2 regions of the Hydrogenophaga bisanensis genome follow, and region 1 is predicted to be linked to the other one. Evidence: predicted binding sites of a transcription regulator. Region 1 holds the regulator's gene; the other holds the start of a gene.
What was found. Region 1 encodes FliA, which starts transcription of late flagellar genes. Its sites were predicted from a motif close to CTAAAGTTTNNNNNNNNNNNGCCGNTA; they were not measured.
Positions count from the first base shown of each region.

Region 1 (10,503 bases):
ATGCGCTGTCGAGCTCCAGCATGGCCCGAATCGAGAGGCCCGTCCAAGGCGATTGGCTGGTGATGCCCGCCGCCCAAGGGGTGCGCTCCCTGCAGGTCACGGCCCGAGCCGGTGGGGCGCGGGTGGCCGTCTCCCGCCTGCTGTCGCCATTCGGACGACAGACAGTGGTTTTGCTGTTCGCGTCGGCCCAGGACATTGCCAGTCTGCTGGGTGGCATCGACAACCCGGTGATGGTCCCGGTGCTGGCCCACCCCCAGGCCGGCATCGATGCCTACGCGGCCTTCAAGCACTTGCATCAGTCCGGGCTGCGCCCGGTGCTGGCGCCGCTGGCCGATGCGCAGTTGTCGGCCCAGGCCAGCACCGTCAACCAGGTGGTGCGGTCGGTGGCCGACTGCGCCGGGCGCCATCTGGGTGTCCGGGCCGAAATCTGGCCCGTGCGCCGTTGGGGGGAGCTGGCCTGCGAAGGCGCCATCACCCGGACCTTGAGCTATGACATGGACAACTTGCATGACTCTGGCAACATTGGCAACATCACCCACGCAGAGGTTGGTACCTACTGGAGCTGAGACCATGCTGTACACCGCCAAAGGCACGCTCAACCGCGAAGAGCAGCTGCGCAAGTACACGCCGCTGGTCCGGCGCCTGGCCCATCACATGATCGCCAAGCTGCCGCCCAGCGTGGAGCTGGACGACCTGATCCAGGTCGGCATGATCGGACTGACCGAGGCGATCGCCCGCTATGAGCCCTCTCAGGGTGTCCAGTTCGAGACCTTTGCCAGCCAGCGCATCCGTGGGGCAATGATCGACGAATTGCGCGACGGCGACTGGATGAGCCGCGGTTCGCGCAAGAGCCAGAAGGAAATCGAGCAGGCCGTGCACAAGCTGCAGCAGAAGCTGCACCGGGCGCCCATGGAGTCGGAAATCGCTGCCGAACTGGGCATGAGCCTGGCCGATTACCAGCACCTGCTGGCCAAGGTGCGCGGCACGCAGCTGGTGTACCTGGAGGACATCAGCGGTCACGGTGATGACGACGACGGATTCCTGGACCGCCATATGGGCGGCGCTGCCGAGCCCGATCCGTCATCCCTGTTGCAGGACCAGCGCATGCGCATGGCATTGGTGGAGGCCATCAAGAACCTGCCCGAGCGTGAGCAGCAGATCATGTCCATGTACTACGAGCATGATATGAACCTCAAGGAAATTGCGGCGGTGCTGGGCGTGACCGAATCCCGCATCTGCCAGCTGCACAGCCAGTCGATCGCCCGCCTGAGGGCCAAGTTGCGCGACCACTGATTGTTGTTATTGGGCGGCAAATGTCTGCCCTGACAACGAAAAAGCCGGCAATAGCCGGCTTTTTGCATGAAGAGTGAGTTTCTTCAGGCTGACAGGTGATAGGCGCGGCCGGCGCCCGAGGATCCACGGCTGCTGCCATATGTGACCGCGTCGGCCGTCTGTGGCAACAGGCTCTCGACCTCTCGCTGGCTGCGTGCGGCGGACTGGATCACGGCCTGGCGCAGGCGGCCGAAACGCTGGGCCGCCGCTTCCATCTGGGGGCGCAGCAAACTGCCCGGGCGGTTGATTTCCGCCGTCCTGGGGGCCTGCTGCAGGACCGACTGCACGCGCGCGCTGGCCATTTCAACGCCCATGGCGTTACTTTTGAGCAGCTCGCCCTCCAGTTCATCCAGCGACGCATTCAGCGTCTGGATCCAGGGGTGTGCGTGATCGGTGGTGTTCATGACGAATGAGGCGTTCAGGCCTTGGCCGCACCACTGCCACCCACAGCGCCCAGCATCTCGGCGGCGTTGGACAGCATCTTGTCGGCGATGGCTTCGGCATTGACCTGGAAGGTGCCGTTGGCGATGGCCAGCTTCATGGCCTCCACCTTCTCGGCGTTGAAGACCTCGCTGCCCGCAGATCCTGCGGCCGACACTTCCCGGGTGGCTGACGACAGCGTGACCTGCACGCCAGCCGGTTGGGCACGGGGCGCAGCGACGCCTGCCGCTGCCGCTTCAGCGCCAGTGGTCGGTCGTTGCTCGGCGGCCTTCTGGGGGCCGCCCGCCACGGAACCAATATAGGAATCCGGTGATGATTCGACTTTCATTTCACTCTCCAAGCCCCGCAGACGGGGCCTTGTGGAAAGACTATCGACAGGTTAGCGGGTAACTTTAGCCTTATTTCGGGGTTTTCTTCATTGTCCGGTCAAATCTCAAAGCCGGACTTCCACGGTCTGGTCTTCTCTGACCGTTCCGGTGACCACCCGGCCACCCTTGAGACGAACCTTCACCGACTGCCCCTCGATACCAGCAGTCAGCGCCTCGCCGACCACCGTGACCCGGAAACCATTCCCCTGGCTGGCCACCCGCACCTGGGCGCCGGGCCCGAATGCGGGCACAGGACGCACCATGTTCTGGCGCAGGGCCTGGCCGGCCGGCAGGGCGTACGCCGCCTGTTGACCCACCCACCTGGAGGTGTCGGCCAGCACGGCGGCGTGCTGCTCTGCCCAATCGATTTCGGCAATGTCGGCATCTTCTTGAGTCAGCACCGCGCCGGCGGCCACCGGGCGCCGCAGCACCCAGGCAGGGCCCCAGGCCCGGACGGTCACCGGCAGGAACACGTTCCAGCGTACCACGCCTTCCAGACAACGCAAGCCGATGCGGCTTCGACCCCACAGCCGGGTACCGGGCGGAATGTAGGGCTCCACGCGCTGGCAGGGCGCCAGCTTCAGCCGGGGGTCGAGCCGCCCCAGGATCAGTTCCGGGCGCAGCGCGCCGCTGGCTTCCTGGCCCAGCACGGAGGCGATGGTGGGCTGCAGCCATTGACCGGCCAGTTGTTCGAGCTCGGTTTCACCGCCGACCGAAGCGCTGGGCGCGGTCTGGACCGACATGGGCACCACGGCCTGTGCCTGGATCTGGACATGGACCATCAAGGGCAACAGGGCCAGGCTGAAGACCCGGAAGAGACGCTTCAAGGAAGACTGGGACGCATTGGACATGACAAAACCTCACGCAGGCGCGCGTGAATCAACCGATGGGCGGTCCACTCAACCGCCGGTCGGCGATGCCGCACCACCGGGCGCGGACACTGCCTGCAGGTTCTCACTGTAGGCCGGCAGCGGCCGATACAAAGGCGGGAAATGGCGCCCAATCTCGGGCCTGTTTCCGACATTGCTTCCCCTCAAGTTTTTCCATACTTCTGCGCATGGCCAGTCCGTGCGCATGTCGTGGATGGATCGATGGCCTTCACAGGGCACTGGAGGTGATCATGCTCAAGCAGATGACGGCAAGGATGGATTTCCATGCCAACGCCCTGCTGCTGCGTGCGCAGCGACAGCAAGTCCTGGCCAGCAACATTGCCAACGCCGACACACCCGGCTATGTCGCCCGCGATTTCGACTTTGCCCAGGCGCTCAAATCGGTGCAGGGCGGCGCTTCCGTGTCCACCGTGGCGCTCACCGATGCGCGGCACCTGCGCCTGGGGTCGGCCGATCCGCGGCAGGCCGAGATGGCCTACACCGTGCAGACCCAACCGGCACAGGACGGCAACTCGGTCGATCTGGACCGGGAGCGCGCCAACTTCGTGGACAACAGCATCCGCTACGAGTCCACGCTGCGCTTCATCAACGGGCATGTCAAGACCATGCTCAGCGCCATCACCGGCCAGTAAGGGCCGTCAGGGAGAACAGCATGTCGATGTTCAACATCTTCGGGGTTTCGGGCAGTGCCATCAGCTCGCAGTCCCAGCGGCTGAACGTGGTCGCCAGCAACCTGGCCAACGCCGATGCGGTGGCCGGTCCGGACGGCCAGAGCTACAAGGCCCGTCACGTCATCTTCCAGTCGGTGCCAATGGGGTCGCAGGGCAGCGCAGGCGTCAAGGTCAAGGACATCCAGGAAAGCGATGCGCCGGGTCGCCGCGTGCACGCACCACACCACCCCTCGGCCGACGCCGAGGGCTATGTGACCCATTCCAACGTCAACCCGGTGGAAGAGATGGTCAACATGATCTCCGCCTCGCGTTCGTACCAGAACAACGTCGAAGTCATGAACACCGCCAAGTCGCTGCTGCTCAAGACGCTGCAGATGGGCCAGTAATCCAGGGAGTCAAGCCATGTATGCATCCCCCATCGACACCTCGACCCTTGGCAGCGCGGTCGGCAGCACCACGGCCAAGACCTCCAACAACGCCAGCGACCCCGAGGCGGCGCAGGACCGCTTCCTGAAGTTGCTGGTGGCCCAGATCAACAGTCAGGATCCGCTGAACCCGATGGACAACGCCCAGATGACCTCGCAGATGGCGCAGATCAACACGGTCAGTGGCATCCAGCAGCTCAACGAGACGCTCAAGGGCATGGCGGGCCAGTTCTCTTCACTGCAGACCATGCAGGGCGCCTCGTTGATCGGGCGCGATGCCCTGGTCGAAGGCGACAGCCTCTCGTTCAATGGCAGCGTGGGCCGGGGTGCACTGGAACTGCCCTCCGACGCCAAACAGGTGTTTGTGGACATCGTCGGCAAGAACGGCGAGCTCATCGACACCATCGACATGGGCGCGCGCGGGGCGGGCACCCATGCCTTTGAATGGGACGCCGGCTCTGTCGACGTCAGCAAGGTGGGCAAGTTCAAGGTGCGCGCCACCAGCGGCGGTGACGAGGTGACGGCGACGCCGCTGGCGCGCCTGCCCGTCATGTCGGTGGGCATGAACAACGGCGCGATGAACCTGCAGCTGAGCAATGGCCGATCCATCGCCTATGACCAGGTCCGGGCCTTCATGTGAGCCTGGCCGTATCCCCCGACAAGTTTTTCTGAAAGGACATTCATCATGGCATTCCAGCAAGGTCTCTCCGGCCTGAACGCCGCCAGTCGCAACCTGGACGTGATCGGCCACAACATCGCCAACGCCAACACCGTGGGCATGAAGTCGTCCCGCGCCGAATTTGCCGAGCTCTATGCCAGTTCGGTGGGTGCCTCGGGCGGTATCAGCCAGGGCATTGGCGTGTCGATAGCCACTGTCAGCCAGGCCTTCACGCAGGGCAACCTGACCATCACCGGCCGTGACATGGATGTGGCCATCAACGGCAACGGGTTCTTTGCGATGAGCATGCCCGACGGGTCGCTGCAGTACAGCCGGGACGGCCAGTTCAAGCTGGACCGGGATGGGCGCATTCTCAACAACCAGGGTGGGCAGCTGATGGGCTACCCCACCGATGTGGATGGCAACCGGACGGCGTTTGATCCAATCGCCTTGTCGTTGCCGACGGGCGGCCCAATTCCAGCGAATGAAACGAAAACGATCACGGCTGAGTTCAACCTTGACGCTCGTGCGACTGGGGCAGAACCCGCAGGCACTTATGGCACCACGGTGCTGGTGTATGACCAGCAGGGCAAGGCGATTCCGGTTGCTATGGCGTTCGAAAAGCAAGCTAACAATCAATGGCAAATAACCGCAACGATGACAGATGAAGCAGGCGTTGTTCAACCCTTAGGGAATTTCAACATCGCGTTCAATCCTGATGGATCCTTTGACGAGGCTAACTCTGATCCAGTGGAATTCGACGTTCTTTCTCTAAACGCCGCCAATGGTGCTGATTTCCCGGTGACTGTAAATCTGGAAAACATCACCCAGTTCGCATCCCCATTCTCGGTCACCAACCTGACCCAGGACGGCTACCCGCCCGGTGAGCTCACCAGCCTTCAGATCGAGGACAACGGCGTCATCATGGCCCGGTACAGCAATGGCGAGTCCCAGGCTGCTGGCCAGATCCAGTTGGTGAACTTCCGCAATGCGCAAGGCCTGGCGCCTGTCGGCGGCAATGGCTGGGTCGCCACCTTCGCCTCGGGTGCCCCGATTCCTGGCGCACCGGGTGAGGGCAACATGGGCATGCTCAAGGCCGGCGCCGTCGAGGATTCCAACGTCGACCTGACCGCAGAACTGGTCAACATGATGACCGCGCAGCGTGCTTACCAGGCCAACGCCCAGACCATCAAGACGCAGGATCAGATCATGAGCACCCTGCTGAACATGCGCTGATCCTGACGAAGCGCTGAACCAAGGACTTCCGGGAGCCCGCCATGGACCGCATGATCTACACCGCGATGACCGGTGCCACCGCCGCGCAGCACCGTCAGCAGCTGCTGGCGCACAACCTGGCCAATGTGTCCACCACCGGCTTTCGTGCCGAGCTGGCCACGTTCCGGGCGGTGCCGGTGCGCGGCGATGGCGCGACCACGCGGGTGTTTGCCCTGGAAGCCACGGCTGGCCACCTGGACGCGCCGGGGCCGGTCAACCCTACCGGGCGTCCGCTGGACGTGGCCGCCAAGGGTGGGGCCTGGTTCACGGTGCAAGGCCTGGATGGCACCGAGGCCTACACCCGCGCAGGCGCCTTTGAGGTGAGCCCGGACGGTACCCTGGTCAGCCCGCAAGGCCTGCCGGTGCTCACCGATGGTGGTGCGCCCATCACCGTGCCTGCCAATGCGCAGGTGGATGTGGCGGCTGATGGCACGGTCTCCGCCCGGGTTGGGGGAGCGGCCGCACAGAACCTGGGCCGCATCAAGCTCGTCACCCCCGGCGCGGACACACCGATTGCGCGCAGCGAGGATGGCCTGTTCCGTCCCAAGGACGGGCAGCCGCTGGAGGCCGACGCCCAGGCGCGTGTGCAGAGCGGCGCACTGGAAGGCTCCAACGTCAATCCCATCGAGGCCATGGTCGGCATGATCGCCGCCGCCCGCCAGTTCGAGGTGCAGATGAAGATGCTGCAGAACGGCGAAACCAACGACCGCAGTGCGGCCCAGCTGCTCAGCCTCAACGGCTGAGGCCATCACCCCATTTTCTGATCGAGGCATACCATGATCAATTCCCTGTGGATCTCCAAGACCGGCATGCAGGCCCAGCAGACGCAGCTGGACGTGATCTCCAACAACATGGCCAACGTGTCCACGAACGGCTTCAAGCGCGCCAGCGCCGTGTTCGAGGACCTGATGTACCAGAACCTGCGCCAGGTGGGGGCGGCTGCCGACGAGCAGAACCAGCTGCCCACCGGCCTGCAACTGGGCCTGGGTGTGCGCACGGTGGCCACCAGCCGCCAGTTCACCCAGGGTAGCCTCCAGCAGTCCGGCAACCAGCTGGACATTGCTGTCAACGGCACCGGCTTCCTGCAGGTCACCATGCCCGATGGCACCACCGGCTATACGCGCGATGGCAGCCTGCAGGTCGACTCCCAGGGGCGACTGGTGACCTCGGGTGGCCTGCCCATCGCTGGCGACATCACGGTGCCGGCCGAGGCACAGAACGTCACCATCTCGGCCGATGGCATCGTCAGCGCCAAGCTGCCGGGCAACCCGGATCCGCAGCAGATCGGCAACATCGAGCTGGCCAGCTTCATCAATCCGGCCGGCCTCGAGCCGCTCGGTCAGAACATGTACGCCGAAACGGTGGCGTCGGGTGCGCCGAACAACGGGGCACCGGGCACCGGTGGCCTGGGCAAGCTGATGCAGGGCTACGTGGAAACATCCAACGTCAATGTGGTGCAGGAGCTGGTCACCATGATCCAGACCCAGCGGGCCTATGAGATGAACTCCAAGGCCATCCAGACGTCCGACCAGATGCTGCAACGCCTGTCGCAGCTGTAATCACGGAGCGGTCGAACATGAACCATCTTCCCCCGTTTCGCCTGATGCGCACCGGTGCTGCGTTCGCCGCAATGGTGGCGCTGGCCGCCTGCCAGACGACCCCCGTCGAGGTGGCGCCGGCCAAGCCCATCGTCTACCAGACGCCTCCCGCGGCTGTGCCCGTCACGGGCAGCCTGTTCCAGTCCGCACGGTATCGCCCCGCTTTCGAAGACCCGCGTGCCCGCATGCCTGGCGACACGCTCACCATCCAGATCACCGAAAAGGTCAGCGCGACGCAGAAATCCTCGTCGTCGATTGATCGCAACGGCAGCGTATCGGGCAGTGTCAGCGCCATCCCGGGCATCCGTGCCAAGGAACTGACACGTGACCGAAACTTCGATCTGGGTGGTCAGTCGGACAACCAGTTCGCCGGCAAGGGTGACACTATCAACGACAACACCTTCCAGGGATCGATCACCGCCACTGTCCAGGATGTGCTGCCCAACGGGCACCTGCTGGTCGTCGGAGAGAAGCAGATCGGGGTCAACCAGAACGTTGATGTGCTGCGCTTTTCGGGCACGGTCGATCCGCGTTTCATCCGGCCGGGCAACGTGGTGCCATCCACCCAGGTGGCCAACGCCCGCATCGAGTCCAAGAGCCGGGGTGCGATTGGCGAAGCGCAATCAATTGGCTGGCTTGGACGGTTCTTTTTGAACGTTTTCCCGTTCTGAGCAAGACCTAGCATCAAGGTCATGAACCCGATCGCTTCCCTCTCCTTTGTCAGGCGCCTGTTGTCGGCGCTGGCGCTGCTGTTCCTGTCCTGTCTGCCGCTGCAGGCGCAGGCCATGCGCATCAAGGAAGTGGCGGCGGTGCAGGGTGTGCGCACCAACCAGCTGACCGGCTTTGGCCTGGTGGTGGGTCTGGACGGCACGGGCGACCAGACCGGCCAGATGCCCTACACCACGCAGGGCATGAACAACTACCTGCAGCAACTGGGGCTGACGCTGCCCGCAGATGCCAAGCTGCAGCTCAAGAACGTGGCGGCCGTGATGGTCACGGCGCAGTTGCCGCCGTTTGCCCAGCCGGGTCAGATGATCGACGTGACCGTGTCCTCGGTGGGCAATGCCAAGTCGCTGCGTGGCGGCACCCTGATCACGACCCCGCTCAAGGGCGTCGATGGCGAAATCTATGCGCTGGCCCAGGGCAACCTGCTGGTGGGCGGTGCGGGCGCCTCCGGCGGCGGCAGCAAGGTGCAGATCAACCACCTGAGCGCAGGCCGCATCCCAGGGGGCGCCCAGGTCGAGCGTGCGGTGCCCACGCCGTTCGCACTGGGTCCCACCATTGACCTGGGTTTGAACTCTGCCGATTTCCAGACGGCCCGCCGGGTGGCCGAGGCCATCAACAAGCGCATGGGCGAGGGTGTGGCCAGTGCGGTCGATGGCCGCACGGTGCGCCTGGTGGCGCCGCCCGACCCGCACTCCCGTGTGAGCTTCATCGCCGAGATCGAGGAGATCCCGATGGAGGCCACGATTCCGGTGGCCAAGGTGATCGTCAACTCGCGCACCGGATCCATCGTCATGAACCAGGCGGTCACGCTGGGACCCTGTGCCGTGGCCCACGGCAATCTGTCGGTGACCATCAGCTCCACCCCGATGGTCAGCCAGCCCAATCCCCTGTCCACAGGTGGCCAGACCGTGGTCACCGAGAAAACGGATATCAAGATCAGCCAGGATGCGGGCAGTCTGATCCAGATGGATGCCGCGCCACAGCTGTCGGACCTGGTGCGCATGCTCAATGGCCTGGGTGCCACGCCCCAGGACCTGCTGGCCATCCTGCAGGCCATCAAGGCCGCCGGCGCCATGAACGCGGAGCTGGAGGTCATCTGACATGACCATGCCGATGACTGCCCGATCGCCGTCCCTGGCCATCGACCCGGGGGCTTTGAACGCGCTGCGCTTCCAGGCCGGCCAGGAAGGTCAGCCGGGCAAGGCCGCGGTCAAGGAGGCGGCCCGCCAGTTCGAGGCCCTCTTCATGCGCGAGCTGGTCAAGAGCATGCGCGAGGCGACGCAAAAATCCGGTCTGCTCGACAGTGGTGGCACCGACCTGGGTACCGAACTTCTGGACCAGCAGCTGGCGGTTCAGCTCAGCGGCATGCCAGGCGGTCTGTCGGCCGCGATCGAGCGTCAGCTTGGCCTGCAGATGGCGCCTGCCGCTGCGGGCGGTGACAAGGCCACAATGCCATCAGCCTCCCCCGCAGCACCCAGCACGGTCAGTCGCGCCACCACCGGCTCCGGGCGCGAGCGACAGGCGGCTTTTGTCGAGCGGCATGGTCAGGCCGCCGCAGCCGTGGCGCGCGAGTCCGGCATCCCTGCCAGCTACATGATCGGTCAGGCCGGACACGAAACCGGATGGGGCCGCAGCGAAATCCGTCATCGCGATGGCAGCCCGTCGTTCAACCTGTTCGGCATCAAGGCCACGTCCGCGTGGAAAGGCAAGGTGGCGGAGGTCACGACCACGGAGTACGTCAACGGCGTGCCGCGCAAGACCGTGGCCAAGTTCCGGGCCTACGACTCCTACGAGGATGCCTTCAGGGACTATGCCCGCCTGATCACCAAGAGCCCGCGCTACGACAAGGTCATGGACCAGGTCGGTTCCGTGCAGGGATTCGCGCGAAGCCTTCAGCAGGCCGGCTACGCGACCGACCCTCAGTACGCGGTCAAGCTCAGCCGTGCCATCAACACCACCCTGAACCTCCAGCGGGCGCAGGTCTGATCCCGAGGCACTCCCATGTCCGCACTCAACATCGGCTCCCGCGCCCTCACCGCCAACCTGTCGGCGTTGCAGGTCATCGGCCACAACATTGCCAACGTCAACACCGAGGGCTACTCGCGCCAGAACGTGACCA
Region 1 is NZ_JBHTBX010000005.1:286,462-296,964, reverse strand. Features, by position in the region: gene ACFQNJ_RS09940 (hypothetical protein) at 1-566, shown strand, start outside; gene ACFQNJ_RS09935 (RNA polymerase sigma factor FliA) at 574-1,293, shown strand; gene ACFQNJ_RS09930 (hypothetical protein) at 1,377-1,736, opposite strand; gene flgM (flagellar biosynthesis anti-sigma factor FlgM) at 1,751-2,101, opposite strand; gene flgA (flagellar basal body P-ring formation chaperone FlgA) at 2,207-2,968, opposite strand; gene flgB (flagellar basal body rod protein FlgB) at 3,262-3,663, shown strand; gene flgC (flagellar basal body rod protein FlgC) at 3,684-4,088, shown strand; gene ACFQNJ_RS09905 (flagellar hook assembly protein FlgD) at 4,105-4,767, shown strand; gene flgE (flagellar hook protein FlgE) at 4,813-6,021, shown strand; gene flgF (flagellar basal-body rod protein FlgF) at 6,063-6,803, shown strand; gene flgG (flagellar basal-body rod protein FlgG) at 6,837-7,619, shown strand; gene ACFQNJ_RS09885 (flagellar basal body L-ring protein FlgH) at 7,637-8,329, shown strand; gene ACFQNJ_RS09880 (flagellar basal body P-ring protein FlgI) at 8,351-9,484, shown strand; gene flgJ (flagellar assembly peptidoglycan hydrolase FlgJ) at 9,492-10,370, shown strand; gene flgK (flagellar hook-associated protein FlgK) at 10,386-10,503, shown strand, end outside.

Region 2 (10,503 bases), on a different contig from region 1:
AACGACACGGGCGAGACCAGCGGTTTTCGCATTCAGGTGACCGACGACGACGGCACCCCCAACGATGCCAATGGGCTCTCCCGTCTGGCTTACGACCCTGGCACCGCCACCGGCATGAGCCTGAGCCAGGCGGGTATCAACGCGCTGGCCACCATCAACAATGTGGCGGTCAGTTCTGCCAGCAATACCCTGTCGGACAATCTGCCCGGCATGACGCTGACCTTGACCAAGGAAACCACGGCTCCCGTGGAAATCAAGGTCAGCACCGACGAGGCGGCCATCAAGAAGAACATTGAGGCCTTCGTCAATGCCTACAACAGCATCAATGAGCTGATCAACACCACCACCAAATACGATGCGGCCACCAAGGTGGCAGGCACGCTCCAAGGCGACAGCACGGTGGTGGGTCTGCAAAATGCCTTGCGCGGCATGATGCGGTCCGTGACCGCCAGCAGCCCCTTCAGCCGCTTGCTGGACGTAGGCATCCAAGCCCAGAAAGACGGCAAACTGACGATTGACAGCGCCAAGCTGAGTGACGCCATGAAGAACCTGGAGGGTCTGCAGAACCTGTTCACCGCCGCCGGTGGGGGCAGCGGCAGCACCGACCAGGGATTTGGCCTGAAGGTCAAGGCGTTCACCGATGGACTGGTCAGTGCGAACGGCAGCTTGACGACAAGAACTGGCTCGTTGCAAAGTGCGCTCAAACGCAACGACAAGGAGCAGGAGCGGGTCAATGACCGAGCCACGCGCGCTGAAGCGCGCTACCTGGCCCAGTACAACGCCATGGACGCCTCGGTGGGGCAACTGAATTCCCTGAACGCCTTCGTTGCGCAGCAGATCACCTTGTGGAACAAAAGCAGTGGCTGATTTGTTCAATTGAACCTGTTTCCTCAGGACTTTGGTCCTATCAAGGCCTGCGACAACACCCCATGGTTCAGTCGACAGGCCTTTTTTTCGCGCCCTTCAACCGTGTCATGTCGCTATCCAAATGAAGCCCAATAAATCCTTGCAATTCGCTGCGTCAAAGGCTTCAGTCGGCCCGGCGGGTGCCGATACAGAAAGGCATCAGGATCAAGGAATCGACACCATGTTCACCTCCGTCAACGCCAGAGCCGCCGCCGCCTATCGCCGCATTGCCGCGGTCACCAGCGTGGATGCAGCCTCGCCGCACGATCTGGTGGGTCTGCTGTTTGACGCGCTGCTGCGCAACATCAACACCGCCCAGGGCGCGCTGGAGCGCCAGGACATTGCCGCTAAAGGCGAGGCCATCGGCAAGGCCGTGCGCATCCTGGAAGAAGGCCTGAAAGCGGGGCTTAACCTGGCCGAGGGTGGCGAGATCGCGGCCAACCTGCACGGCCTGTATAGCTACAGCGTGGTGCGCCTGACATATGCCAACCTGCGCAACGACGTGGCCGCCCTGGACGAAGTCCGACAACTCATCGAACCGATTGCACAATCATGGAAAAGCATCAAGAGCGCCGAAGCTGCCACCGCACGCACCGCTACCGCCCTGGGAGCCTGACCATGGCTGCGCCGCACACCCTGCTCGACTACTACCGGGCCATCGAGAACGCCAGCCTGAAGATGCTGGAAGCTGCCCAGGCCGAAGACTGGGACCAGGTGGTCAAACTCGAAGGTGCCTGTGCCGTGCTGATTGCCCAACTGCGCCACCGCTCACGCACCGACGAGCTGGACCTTGAGGAGCGCAAGGAGAAGAACCGCATCATGCAGCGCATCCTCAAGACCGATGCCGAGATCCGCTGCCTGGCCGAGCCCTGGCTCAATGACCTGGAACAGCTGCTGGACCGCCAGGGCCAGTCGATGCACTGAGGAGAAAAGTGGTTACACCGACATGTTCATGATGTCGGTATAGGCCTGCACCATGCGGTTGCGCACGTGCAAGGTGGCCTGGAAGCCGATCTGGGCCTTCTGCATGGCCAGCATGGTTTCTTCCAGGCTGACTTTCGGGTTACCCATCTGGACCTCGGTCTGCAGACGCGAGGCTTCATTCTGGGCGGAACTGACCGATTTCAGGGCAGTTTTGAAGTTGTCGGCAAAACCCGAGCCGACCCCTTGAGCCGCACCGGTGGCCGGCCGCTTGAACTGGGTCTGCCCCGCCTTCTGCAGGGCCTGGCTGTTGAGGGATGAAATGCGCAGGTCCATGGGAAATCCTTTCACACCAAAGTGATGTCCCCCCGATGCTAGGCGTGGCATGGCCACGCTGCCGGTGAAATAAGGGGCCAAAGAGGGGGCTTTTCATGGCTATGTCGGGGGGGCTGCCCCCGAATAATCGGTTGCAAGGAGGGCGAAGTCCGCCCTGTCCAATGCACCTGAGCCCCTCGCCATGAGCAACGCCGTCGCCGACATGGAACTGCAACCCGCCGCCCCGCGCAATGCGCTGGGTGCCGGTCTGGCGCGCCTGGACAAGACCCAGAAGATCCGCCTGGGTCTGGGTGTGCTGGCCCTGCTGGCCATTGCCCTGTCCGTCTTTTTCATGGGCCGCCAGCCCGACTGGCGCATTCTCTACACCAGCCTCAGTGACAAGGACGGCGGCGCCATCGTCGCCCAGCTGACGCAGATGAACGTGCCCTACAAGCACGCCGAGGGCGGCGGCGCCATCATGGTGCCGGCCGACCGCGTGCACGATGTGCGCCTTCGCCTGGCCTCGCAAGGCCTGCCCAAGGGGTCGGTCACCGGCTTCGAGCTGATGGAGAGCAACCGCTTCGGCATGACGCAGTTCCAGGAGCGACTGACCTTCCAGCGCGGCCTGGAAGGGGAACTGACCCGCTCGATCCAGTCGCTGTCGTCGGTGCAGTCGGCCCGGGTGCACCTGGCCCTGCCCAACCAGAACGGCTTCTTTCGCGAACAGCAGAAACCGTCGGCCTCCATCCTGCTGACCCTGCACCCCGGCCGCACACTGGACAAGGCGCAGGTGGCGGGCATCGTGCACCTGGTGTCCTCCAGCGTGCCGGAGATGAACCCCAAGGCCGTCAGCGTGATTGACGATGCCGGCAACCTGCTGTCGACCAACCCCGACAGCCAGAGCAGCGGTGTGGACCTGCAGAAGCTGCAGTATGTGCAGCAGATCGAGGCCCTGTACACCCGCCGCATCCTCGACATGATCGAGCCGCTGGTGGGTGCGGGCAACGTCAAGGCCCAGGTCAGCGCCGATGTGGACTTCTCGTTGGCCGAGTCCACCAGTGAACAGCACCGCCCCAATCAGGGTGGCGAACCGGGCACCATCCGCAGCCAGCAGATGGTGGAGGACGGCACCCCACCCACGGCACAACCCGCAGGTGTGCCCGGTGCGGTAACCAACCAGCCGCCCGCCACCGGTCAGGCGCCCATCAACGGGCAGGCCCAGCAAACCGGCGTGAACGCGCCCGGTAGCGACAAGCCCGGCAACATGCGCCGCGAGTCGGTCATCAACTACGAGGTGGACAAGACGGTGCGCGTGGTGCGCGAATCGGTCGGGCAGATCCGCCGCCTGAGCGCCGCCGTCGTGGTCAACCACCGCAGCACGCAGGACAAGTCAGGCAAGGAAGTGGCCGCCCCGATTCCGGCCGAGCAGATCGAGCAGATGACGGCGCTGGTGCGCGAGACCATCGGGTTCAACCAGACCCGCGGCGACTCTGTCAACGTGGTCAACGCCCCCTTCACGGCGCCCAAGAAAGACGACGCCGAGCCGACGCCGTGGTGGCAGCAGCCCGATGTGCTGGAGATGGGCCGCAGTCTGGCCTGGCCACTGGCCATGGTGGGCGCGGGTCTGCTGGTGCTCATGGGTCTGATCCGCCCTGGGGTCAAGCTGATGACTTCGCCAGCCCCGGCGCTGGACAAACCCCAGCCCCAGCAACTCAATGCCTTGATCAACGAAGCGCCGGAGCGGCCAGGACTGCCCATGCCGTCTGGCACCGGCACCGATGTCATGAGCCCGGAGGAGGTACGCCTGACCGAGGCCCGCCGCCTCGCGCTGGAGAACCCGGCCGCCGTGGCCAACATCGTCAAGACCTGGGTCAACGGCGAGGCGCCGGCCTGACGGCCGCCCGCTGAACGGAGGAAGCACACCATGGAAGAACAAGGCCTTCAGGATGCCGCCATCTTTCTGATGTCCCTGGGCGAAGCCGAGGCCGCCGAGGTGTTCAAGCATCTGTCACCCAAGGAGGTGCAGAAGCTGGGCGAAACCATAGCCCGCACACGCGCGGTATCCACCGAGCGCGTGGGCGAGGTGATGCACAAGTTCACCGAAGCCGCAGCCTCCCAGAAGCTGCTGGTGTCAGACACCGACAACTATGTTCGCGCAGTGCTCAAGCGCGCGCTGGGCGATGACAAGGCCGCCCTGCTGATTGACCGCATCCTGCAGGGCGGCGACGTCTCCGGCATCGAGAGCCTGAAGTGGATGGACCCCTTGTCCATCGCCGAACTGCTGCGCAACGAGCATCCGCAGATCATCGCGGCCATCCTCGTGCATCTGGAGTTCGACCAGACGGCTGGCGTGCTCAAGAACTTCAATGACCGGCTGCGCAACGACGTGGTGCTGCGCATCGCCACGCTGGAAGGCATCCAGCCGACCGCGCTCAAAGACCTCAACGAGGTTCTCTACAAGGTGCTGGCCGGCGGCGACAAGATCCGCAAGACCTCGATGGGTGGCGTGAAGACGGCGGCCGAGATCATCAACATGATGGGCAGCCAGGTGGAGAGCTCGGTGCTCGAATCGATTCGGGAGTTCGATCCGGATCTGGCCCAGAAGATCATGGACAAGATGTTCACCTTCGAGGATCTGACCAAGCTCGACGGCAAGTCGGTGCAGATGGTGCTCAAGGAAGTCTCCTCGGATGTGCTGGTCATTGCGCTCAAAGGGGTGTCCAACGAGCTCAAGGATCTCATTCTCAACAACATGTCCTCGCGCGCCGCCGAGGCGCTGCGCGAGGATCTGGAATCCCGTGGTCCGGTGCGCCTGTCGGAAATCGAGACCCAGCAGAAGGAGATTCTCAAGGTGGTGCGTCGTCTGGCCGACGAGGGCCAGATCGTGATCGGTGGTGGTGACGATGAAGCCTTCATCTAAGCCGAAGACCCATTCGCGCTTCATTCCGCGAGAGGAAATCGAGGGAGTGTCCGCCTGGCATTTTTCGTCGGTCGATGGCAGCGATGACCTGCCTTCACCCGAGATCGACGCCGTCCCGGCCGAGCCCGAGAACCTGATCGATGAGGCCAGGCTGGAGGAAGTGCGCCAGCAGGCCTACAACGACGGTTTCGCCCACGGCCATGACGCTGGCGCCCAGGAAATGCGCCAGGCGCTGGAGGCCACCATCCGCAAGATGGCCGAGGAAACCGGCATGCGCATGGCCCAGCTGATGCACGGTATGCGTGAGCAGCTGCAACGCAGCGAGGAACAGATCTCCCGCCAGATCCTGGAACTGGCCTGCGACCTGGCCCGCCAGGTGCTGCGGCAGGAATTACAGACCCCCACCGCCCACCTCAAGCCGGTGATCAGCGAGGCCCTGGCCCAGCTGGTGGACGATGGCTTGCCGGCCACGGTGCGCCTGAACCCCGATGATCTGGTGCTGCTGCAAGGCTCCATTGAGGAGACCCTGGGCCAGCACAAGGTGGAACTGGTGGGCGACGTGTCCATCAGCCCCGGGGGCTGCGTGGTGGAATCGCCCAGCACCACCGTGGACGCCACCATCGAGAAGCGCTGGACGCGCGCCGTGGGCAACCTGGGTCTGGAGACGCCCTGGCATCCGGAGAATGTCGATGTCTGACGTTCAGGACGCGCGCTGGGAACGCTTCATGGATGACCTGCGCGTTTGCGCCACGGTGCACACGCCGCTGGAAGTCAGCGGCACGCTCACCCGTCTGGCGGGGCTGGTGCTCGAAGCCGTCGGCCTGAAAGTGCCGGTGGGATCGCAGTGCCTGATTTCCAACGGCCCCAAGGAACCGGTACTGGCCGAGGTGGTCGGCTTCTCGGGCGACAAGGCCTACCTGATGCCGGCCGGGGACACCCATGGCCTGGCCAGCGGCGCCAGCGTCACGCCTCTGGCGCCGTACCGGCCCATTCCCAAGGTGGGTCAGGTGAACAAGCCGCCCATGCCCGGAGACCGGGGTGTGCTGCGCCTGCCGCTGGGCGCCGGTCTGCTGGGCCGGGTGGTCGATTCCCACGGCAACCCGCTGGACCACCAGGGACCGATTGCCAACGTCGATATCGCGCCGCTGGAACGTGCGCCCCTGAACGCGATGGACCGTGACCCGGTTCGGGAACCGCTGGACACGGGTGTGCGCGCCATCAACAGCCTGCTGACGGTCGGCCGGGGGCAGCGTCTGGGTCTGTTTGCCGGCTCCGGCGTGGGCAAGAGTGTGCTGCTGGGCATGATGGCCCGCTACACCAAAGCCGATGTCATCGTGGTGGGACTGATTGGCGAGCGCGGCCGGGAAGTCAAGGAATTCATCGAGGACATCCTGGGCGAAGAAGGACGCAAGCGGTCGGTGGTGGTGGCGGCGCCGGCGGACGCACCACCGCTGCTGCGCATGCAGGGCGCCGCCTACGCCACGGCGATTGCCGAGCGCTTCCGAGACGATGGCCTGGATGTACTGCTGCTCATGGATTCGCTCACCCGCTATGCCATGGCCCAGCGCGAGATCGCCCTGGCCATTGGCGAGCCCCCGGCCACCAAAGGCTACCCGCCCTCTTGCTTTGCCAAACTGCCGCAGCTGGTGGAGCGCAGCGGCAACGGATTGAATGGCCACGGCTCCATCACCGCCTTCTACACCGTGCTGTCCGAAGGCGACGACCAGCAGGACCCGATTGCTGATGCAGCCCGCGCCATTCTGGATGGTCACATCGTGCTCTCCCGCTCGCTGGCCGAGTCGGGTCACTACCCCGCCATCGACATCGAAGCCTCCGCTTCCCGCGTGATGCACAACGTCACCAGCCCCGAGCATCTGGAAATGGCGCGGCACTTCCGGGCCAATTGGTCGCGCTACCAGAAGACGCGCGACCTCATTCAGCTGGGGGCCTATGTGGCCGGCAGCGACCCGGAGACCGATCGCGCCATCAGCCTGTATCCTGCGCTGCAGGCCTTCCTGCAACAAGGGATGCACGAGAGCGCCAGCTATGAGCAGAGCCTGCAACAGATGAACCAGGCCTTGCAGGACGAGCGCGGCCGCCGACCCAACCCGGGGCGACAGGCTCGCCCCCAGCAGACCGCCCGTGAAGGAGGTGTCGCATGAGCATGAACCAGATCCGCACCATCGAAAAAGTGGTTGAGCTGGCCCTGCAGCGACGAGACAACGCGCTGGCCCAGCTGGCCCAGTTGCAGCGCGAGATGCAGCAGGCCCAGGACCAGATGGACCAGCTGAGCAACTACGCGCGTGAGGCCCAGGAGCGCTGGCACGCGCGCAGCCTGCAGGGCGTGGATGCCAACCTCCTGCACCACCACCGTCAGTTCATGTTCAAGATCGAACATGCCATGGACTTCCAGCGCAGCGTGCTGAGCAGCCGACAGGAACAGATCGACAAGTCCCAGGCCCAGCTGCACGAGGCCGAGCGTGACCTGGCCGGTCTGCGCAAATACCACGAGCGCAAGCAGCACGAAATCGACCAGCGACAGCAGCGACAGGATCAGAAGAGCATGGACGAAATGGCCCGCAATGTCTATCTGCTGCAGTTGCGTCGGCAGAACGAAGGAGTACGCCCATGAGCACCACAGCCGTTTCGTCCGGCACAGGCCAGAGCGCCTCGTCGGGCACGCACGCCAGCAGCAAGTCTTCGGGCGCCTCAGGTGACAAGGCAGGCAAGGCAGGGGCCAGCCAGGCCCCCAAGGGTGACGTGTTCGCCATGCTGCTGATGATGCTGGGCGACGGAGCAGCCTTGGCGCCTGATGCCGGGACAGGACCGGGGGAGGACGACCTACTGCAGGCCGACGGCGTGCCTACCGAGGACCCGCAGCTTGCCTTGTTATCCGCCGGCGCCGTGACACCGTCCGCTTTCGCCCCGACCGGGCTGGGCCAGACCGACACAGACCCGGTGCAAGCCATGCTGGCATCCCGCTATCCGCTGGAGCGCCGACTGGATCGGGCAGGCATCTCCGGCCCGGAACCAGGAGCCAACAGCACGGGCAACATCGATATCGCCGAACTGGGCATGCAGGCCACCACCGACAGCGAGCTGCCGGATGGCCTGACACTCCCGTCGGACCTGAGGCCGGCAGAGCCACCAGCCACCAACCGGCCAGCGCCAGGCCTGTCGATGCAGCGTCAGGACATGCTCTCCACCAAGACGATCCGCCTGCCGGCCGGCGCCCATGCCGCCACGTCGCACATCGCCACCCGGGCCATGACCGAGATGAGCGCCCAAGCCGCGGTCACCCTTGCCAGCCGATCGGGCGAAGCCATGACCTGGAGCGGGGGCCTGCCCATGCGCAGCACCGTGCAACTGGATGCGCGCCTGTCGTCCCAGGACGCCAGCCCCTTGTCGGTGGGTGATCTGGACAGCCTGGGAACCTCGGGTCTGATCGGGGGCGCACAAGCCCAGGGATCCGGCCAATTTGGCGAGCCAGGACAGCCCATGCCGGGCGAATCGGGGCCGACGGATCTCGGCAAGTCCGACGCAAGCGACCCTGACATGGAGCATTTCGCCGACGCCCAGGCCGCGCTGGATGATGAGGCCGCCGAGCACTGGCACGCGGGGCAGCTGCAGCAGGCCCGGCTGAGCATCGCGGGTGAGTCTGGCGAATCGATCGAGGTGCAACTCCAGCTGGCCGGCGATTCGGTGAACGTGGAGTTCCGCACCGACGACGAGAACGCCCGCCAGCAACTCTCGCAGGACGGTGGCCGTGAGCTCTCCGGTCGACTGGAGCAGGAAGGTCTGTCCCTGATTGATGTCTCGGTGGGTGGTCGCCAGGGTTCCGGCAACCCACAGGGAAAACCGGGCAACCCGTCTACCGTGGAGCTGGGCCGGACATCCCCGCTGCGACGCGGCGGCGAGGCGACGGACACGTCTGTGTCTGGATCGCAGGGCCTGAGGCCACTCGCCGACCCCGGACGACCGCTGGACCTGTTTGTCTGAAAGCACGATCGAACGCGGTGCATGAACGCCGAATAGCCGGGAAAACCGGCGCTTTTCAGGCCTAAGGCCCACGCACCGCCGCCGAATAATGACCTCCATGACCCGGGCCCGTCGGCCCGCTGCGGCCCGTCCTCCGGACGGGGCCGGTTCTGGAGGAAAACATGTCCGCACCCGCTCCCAAGACCGCCGAGGAAGGCGGTGAAAAGCCCAAGAAGAGCAAGAAGCTGCTCTTCATCATCATTGGCGTGCTCGTTCTGGCCCTGGCCGGTGCAGCAGCGGCCTTCATCCTGCTGAAGAAGAACGCCGCAGAGGACGACGAGGAGCTGGAGGAAGAGCCGGTGGCGGCCATCCAGAAGGTGGACCCCAAGAAGCCCCCGACCTACCTGCCCCTGGACAGCATGGTGGTCAACCTGGCCGACCCCGGCGGCAACCGCTTTGCCCAGCTGGGCATCACCCTCAAGCTGCAGGACGAGGAAACCGCCACGGCCGTCAAGTCGCGGATGCCCTCCATCCGCAACAGCCTCCTCATCCTGATCTCGCAGCGCACCGCCGAGGAGTTGCTGTCGGTCAATGGCAAGCAGGCGCTGGTTGCCGACATCATCGCGGCCATTTCCGAAGAGATGGGCTACGAGATCGACGAGGCGGATGACGACAGCGGCAAGAAGCCGGCCAAAAAGCGTCGCCGCGCGCCCCCCAACCCGGTCCAGGACGTGCTGTTCTCGGGCTTCCTGGTGCAGTAAACCGAAACCTCACAGGCGAAGAAAGTCATGGCCGACTCCTTTCTTTCCCAGGAAGAGGTGGATGCCCTTCTGGAAGGCGTCACTGGCGAAAGCCAGAAGCTCCAGAAGGAGGAAACACCAACTGGTGGCATCCGCGACTACAACCTCTCCAGCCAGGAACGCATCGTCCGCGGACGCATGCCGACGATGGAGATCGTCAACGAGCGCTTCTCTCGCAACCTGCGGCTGGGCCTGTTCAACATGATCCGGCGCAGCCCGGAAATCTCTGTCGGCGCCGTCCAGGTGCAGAAGTACAGCGCCTTCCTGCGCGACCTGGTGGTACCCACCAACTTCAACATCATGGCCATCCGGCCCTTGCGAGGTAACGGTCTGGTGGTGTGCGAACCCACCCTGCTGTTCGGCGTGATCGACAGCCTGTTCGGCGGCAACGGCAAATTCCACACCCGCATCGAGGGTCGTGATTTCTCGGCCACGGAACAGCGCGTGATCAACCGCCTGGTGGACGTGGTCAGCGAGGAGTACAAGAAGGCCTGGAAGGGCGTGTATCCGATCGAGCTGTCCTACCAGCGTTCGGAAATGCAGCCGCAGTTCGCCACCATCGCCACGCCCAGCGAAATCGTTGTGTCCACCAGCTTCACGCTGGAGATCGGCGACATCACCGGGTCGCTGCACATCTGCATTCCCTACGCCACGCTGGAGCCA
Region 2 is NZ_JBHTBX010000018.1:5,091-15,593, forward strand. Features, by position in the region: gene fliD (flagellar filament capping protein FliD) at 1-867, shown strand, start outside; gene fliS (flagellar export chaperone FliS) at 1,088-1,522, shown strand; gene ACFQNJ_RS18025 (flagellar protein FliT) at 1,525-1,830, shown strand; gene fliE (flagellar hook-basal body complex protein FliE) at 1,843-2,163, opposite strand; gene fliF (flagellar basal-body MS-ring/collar protein FliF) at 2,345-4,036, shown strand; gene fliG (flagellar motor switch protein FliG) at 4,067-5,062, shown strand; gene ACFQNJ_RS18045 (FliH/SctL family protein) at 5,046-5,759, shown strand; gene fliI (flagellar protein export ATPase FliI) at 5,746-7,224, shown strand; gene fliJ (flagellar export protein FliJ) at 7,221-7,694, shown strand; gene fliK (flagellar hook-length control protein FliK) at 7,691-9,061, shown strand; gene ACFQNJ_RS18065 (flagellar basal body-associated FliL family protein) at 9,223-9,801, shown strand; gene fliM (flagellar motor switch protein FliM) at 9,829-10,503, shown strand, end outside.
Region 2: the regulator FliA is predicted to act here: its motif matches at 1,029-1,055, upstream of fliS (flagellar export chaperone FliS).